Regions from separate parts of the Streptomyces sp. NPDC051563 genome, predicted to be linked through region 1. Evidence: riboswitches for the same ligand, from Rfam matches in the RefSeq annotation. Region 1 holds a riboswitch; the other holds the start of a gene.

Region 1 (2,388 bases):
CCTCGACGTACCCGCCGGTGCGGCGCGCGATGTCCAGGACGTACGGGCCGTCCGCCGGGTTGCCGATGGCCAGCGACTTGGCGATGGTGTTCGGCTTCTGCGGGCGGACCACCTCGTGACCGGCCTTGAAGGCGGTCGAGACGGGCGAGCAGCCCTCGGCCTGGGCGCCGAAGATCTTGTACGGCTTGTCCTCGACGAGGCCCAGCTTGATCAGTTCCTGGAGACCCTTGTCGATCTTCGTGAGCTGCGAGCCGGACGCGATCGGGATGACGATCTGGTCGGGCAGCTGCCAGCCGAGCTGCTCGCAGATCTCGTACGCCAGGGTCTTGGAGCCCTCGCCGTAGTACGGGCGCAGGTTGACGTTGACGAAGCCCCAGCCCTCGCCCAGCGGGTCGCCGATGAGCTCGGAGCAGAACCGGTTGACGTCGTCGTAGTTGCCCTCGATGCCGACCAGGTCGCCACCGTAGACACCGGCCATGACGACCTTGCCCTGCTCCAGGTCGTGCGGGATGAACACGCAGGAGCGGAAGCCGGCCCGGGCGGCCGCGGCGCCGACGGCGCCGGCCAGGTTGCCGGTGGAGGAGCAGGAGAGGGTGGTGAAGCCGAAGGCGCGGGCGGCCTCGACGGCGATGGCCACGACGCGGTCCTTGAAGGAGTGCGTCGGGTTGCCGGAGTCGTCCTTGACGTACAGCTTGCCGGTGACCCCGAGCTCCTTGGCCAGGTTGGCCGCGTCCACGAGCTTGGTGAAGCCGGGGTTCAGGCTCGGCTTGGAGGCCACGTCCGCCGGGACGGGCAGCAGCGGCGCGTAGCGCCAGATGTTGTTCGGGCCGGCCTCGATGGCGGCGCGCAGGGCTTCCGGGTCTCCCAGGGGCAGCTCGTAGGCGACTTCGAGCGGGCCGAAGCACTCGGCGCAGGCGAAGATCGGGCCGAGCTCGAAGCGGGTACCGCACTCACGACAGGAAAGGCCGGTGGCGGGACCGAGATCGACGGAGGTGCCAGAAGCGTTTTCAGTGCTTTCGACGGTTTCGGCAGAGGTTGCGACAGACTGTGCAGCCATGATGGCGAGGCCCTTTCTCCTCATCTTCCCCATGGCGCACTTCGCCATGAGACGGAATTGGCACCTTCCCTAGCCGGGGACCTCGCTGGCGGCGCTGGAATGCGCGATCGCGAGAACCGACTGGAGGGTTGCCGGGGCTTCAACGGGCCGTGTCCCTCTGCCCCTCTGGATGAGCGGTATGGCACCGGCACACGCGCTCTATGGCGCGCCGGTGCGTTTGTACGCGGGCCCCCCGGCATGCGGTGGGCCATTGCGTTGTTCAAGACTGTAACCGAAGGCCCGGGTGGTTGAGACAGCCGTCCGAACCGCGAGATGGATCACATTTCGGTCCAAACCAGTGAAGAGCCCAGTGATGAACAGGGAGTGCTGAAGGTGCTGGAAGAGGTGGAGCGCTGGTTGGCAGACCGCTCCTGGTCCGCCGCCGACCGACCGCTCGGCCAGCTGCTTTCCGCCAAGCGGGCAGCGGGGACCACGGTGAGCGTGGTGTTGCCGGCGCTGAACGAGGAGGCGACGGTCGGCGAGATCGTCGAGGTGATCCGGCGCGATCTGATCGAGGGCCTGCCGGTGCCGCTGGTGGACGAGCTCGTGGTGATCGACTCGGGTTCCACCGACCGCACCGCGGAGGTCGCGGCCAAGGCCGGGGCCCGGGTGGTGCACCGCGACGAGGTGCTGCCGCGGATCCCGGCGCTGCCCGGCAAGGGCGAGGTGCTGTGGCGCTCGCTGCTGGTCACCACCGGCGACATCGTCTGCTTCGTGGACGCCGACCTGCGCGATTTCTCGTCCGCCTTCGTCTCCGGGATCGTCGGCCCGCTGCTGACCGATCCGGAGGTGCGGTTCGTCAAGGCGATGTACGACCGCCCCTTCGGCCTGGAGTCCGTCGACCGGGCGGCTCCGGCCGATCCGGCCTCCGCCACGGCCCACGGCCAGGGCGGCCGGGTCACCGAACTGGTGGCCCGCCCCCTGCTCAACCTGCACTGGCCGCTGCTGGCCGGTTTCGTGCAGCCGCTGGGCGGCGAGTACGCCGTACGCCGCGAGCTCCTGGAGCGGCTGCCGTTCCCCGTGGGCTACGGGGTCGAGCTGGGGCTGCTGGTGGACGCGCTGCACACGGCCGGGCTGGACGCACTGGCCCAGGTGGACGTGGGCGTCCGGCTGCACCGGCACCAGGACGGTCAGGCACTGGGCCGGATGGCCGCCGCGATCTACCGCACGGCTCAGGTGAGGCTCTCGCGCGGGCACCTCGTACGCCCCGAGCTGACGCAGTTCGAGCGGGGGCCGGAGGGCTTCGTACCGCACACCTACGCCGTGGACACCGAGGAGCGGCCGCCGATGCG
Region 2 (2,388 bases), on a different contig from region 1:
ACGGGGCCAAGACGGTGAACATCTCCACGATGTCGGCCGTCGTCGTGGCCGGTACGGGCGCCAAGGTGGTCAAGCACGGCAACCGGGCCGCGTCCTCCGCGAGCGGCTCCTCGGACGTCCTGGAGAAGCTGGGCGTCAACCTCGACCTCACCCCCGCACGGGTCGTGGAGGTGGCCGAGGAAGCCGGGATCACCTTCTGCTTCGCCGTGAAGTTCCACCCCGCGCTGCGGCACGTGGCGGCGGCCCGCCGGGAGCTCGGCATCCGGACCACCTTCAACTTCCTCGGCCCGCTCACCAACCCGGCGCGGGTCCGGGCACAGGCCACCGGCGTGGCCGACGCGCGGGTCGCCCCGATCGTCGCGGGCGTCCTGGCGGAGCGGGGCTCCTCGGCGCTGGTCTTCCGCGGTGACGACGGGCTCGACGAGCTCACCACCACGGCGACCTCCCGGGTCTGGTGGGTCCGCGACGGCAAGGTCGCGGAGCAGTCCTTCGACCCGCGCGACATCGGCATCCCGCTGGTGGACGTCTCCGCGCTCGGCGGCGCGGACGCCTCGTACAACGCGGACGTGGCCCGGCGCCTGCTGGCCGGCGAGACCGGCCCGGTGCGCGACGCGGTGCTCCTGAACTCGGCGGCGGCCCTGGTCGCGCTGGACCCGGGCACCGGCACCCTGGAGGAGCAACTCGCGGCCGGCGTCGTACGGGCGGCGGAGTCAGTGGACTCGGGCGCGGCCCGGGAGGCGCTGGCCCGCTGGGTGGCGGCGAGCAACGCGTAGCAACCCCTGCTCCCATGGGATCCGGCCAAGATCCCGCAACGACCCCGGTCCGCCATGTGGACCGGGGTCTTGCGTTCGCAAGATCGTGTGGCAGGATGCTTTCCAGGTCACGAGTGACAGCGTTTAGGCCCCGGCTTGCTGTCCGGCAACCCTCCTTCCGTGGCGGGGTGCCCCGGGTGATGACCAGGTCGTAGGCAGTGAGGTCTACGGCAAGCGCGGATCCCTCGAACACCAGGGGTCCTGGTCTTCTGAGGAGCGTTTTCCGTGAGCAAGCGAATGCGATAGGGCGAATCCGCCCCTTCTTCACCCCTCGGAACAGGGTCACTTCCGCGTACCCGCAGCACCGCTGCCGACGCCGGCCGACCTCGACTCCGGGGCACTCCCGTACCCTGCACGGCGGCAGCGCCGTGTCCGTGCCGGCGGACGGGCCCACCGAAGCCATTCACACCTGCCTGCCGGGAGATACCGCCATGTCCGCAACCCTGAACACCACCGCCACCGTCACCGCCGTCACCGTCGACCCCGCCTGTGCCGAGCCGCTGCCGGTCCTGGGCCGGGACGTCACCGTGCCGCTCGTCACCGGTGGCGAGGTCACCTACGCCGCCCTCGACTACGCGGCCAGCGCCCCGGCGCTCCAGCGGGTCTGGGACGACGTGGCCGCGTACGCCCCGTACTACGGCAGCGTCCACCGCGGCGCCGGGTACCTCTCGCAGCTCTCCACCGACCTGTTCGAGCAGAGCCGCGTCACGGTCGCCGAGTTCCTCGACTGCCGGCCCTCCGACCAGGTGATCTTCACCCGGTCCACCACCGACTCCCTCAACCTGCTCGCCGCGGTGCTCCCGGCCGACTGCCAGGTCTTCGTCTTCGAGACCGAGCACCACGCCTCGCTGCTCCCGTGGACGAACGCGCAGGTCAGCTACCTCAACGCCCCCCGCACCCCGGCCGAGGCCGTCGCCACCCTGGAGCGCGCCCTGGCCGACCGCGACCCGTACGGCCCCGCGCTGGTCTGCGTCACCGGAGCCTCCAACGTCACCGGCGAGCTGTGGCCCGTCAAGGAGCTCGCCGCCGCCGCGCACGCCCACGGTGCCCGGATCGTCCTCGACGCCGCCCAGCTGGCCCCGCACCACCCCGTCTCGGTCCAGGACCTCGACGTGGACTGGGTCGCCTTCTCCGGCCACAAGCTCTACGCGCCCTTCGGCTCGGGCGTGCTCGCCGGCCGCGCGGACTGGCTCCAGGAGGCCGAGCCGTACCTGGCCGGTGGCGGAGCCTCCCGCAAGGTCGCCCGCCGCGAGGACGGCGGCGTGGACGTCGAGTGGCACACCACCGCGGCCCGCCACGAGGCCGGCTCCCCGAACGTCATCGGCGTCTACTCCATCGCCTCCGCCTGCAAGGCGCTGAACGAGGCGGGCTTCGAGAACCTCGTCGCCCGCGAGCAGTACCTCATCGGCAAGGTCCGCGAAGGCCTCGCCGAGGTTCCGGCGGTCCGCGTCCTGTCCCTCTTCGGTGACGACGCCCCGCGGGTGGGCGTCATCTCCTTCGTCGTCGACGGCTGGAACAGCTCGCACTTCGCGGCCGCGCTCTCCGCCGAGTACGGCATCGGCGTCCGCGACGGCCT

What was found. A riboswitch is a leader RNA that binds a small molecule or an ion and turns the genes downstream of it on or off. The one in region 1 is predicted to bind S-adenosylmethionine.
Region 2: another riboswitch for S-adenosylmethionine. It lies ahead of ACIA8F_RS30165 (aminotransferase class V-fold PLP-dependent enzyme); the one in region 1 lies ahead of thrC (threonine synthase).

Annotation. Positions count from the first base shown of each region.
Region 1 is NZ_JBITDL010000040.1:68,467-70,854, reverse strand. It holds gene thrC (threonine synthase) at 1-1,081, opposite strand, end outside; SAM riboswitch class I at 1,075-1,233, opposite strand; gene ACIA8F_RS34690 (glucosyl-3-phosphoglycerate synthase) at 1,430-2,388, shown strand, end outside.
Region 2 is NZ_JBITDL010000030.1:39,743-42,130, reverse strand. It holds gene trpD (anthranilate phosphoribosyltransferase) at 1-773, shown strand, start outside; SAM riboswitch class IV at 879-995, shown strand; gene ACIA8F_RS30165 (aminotransferase class V-fold PLP-dependent enzyme) at 1,244-2,388, shown strand, end outside.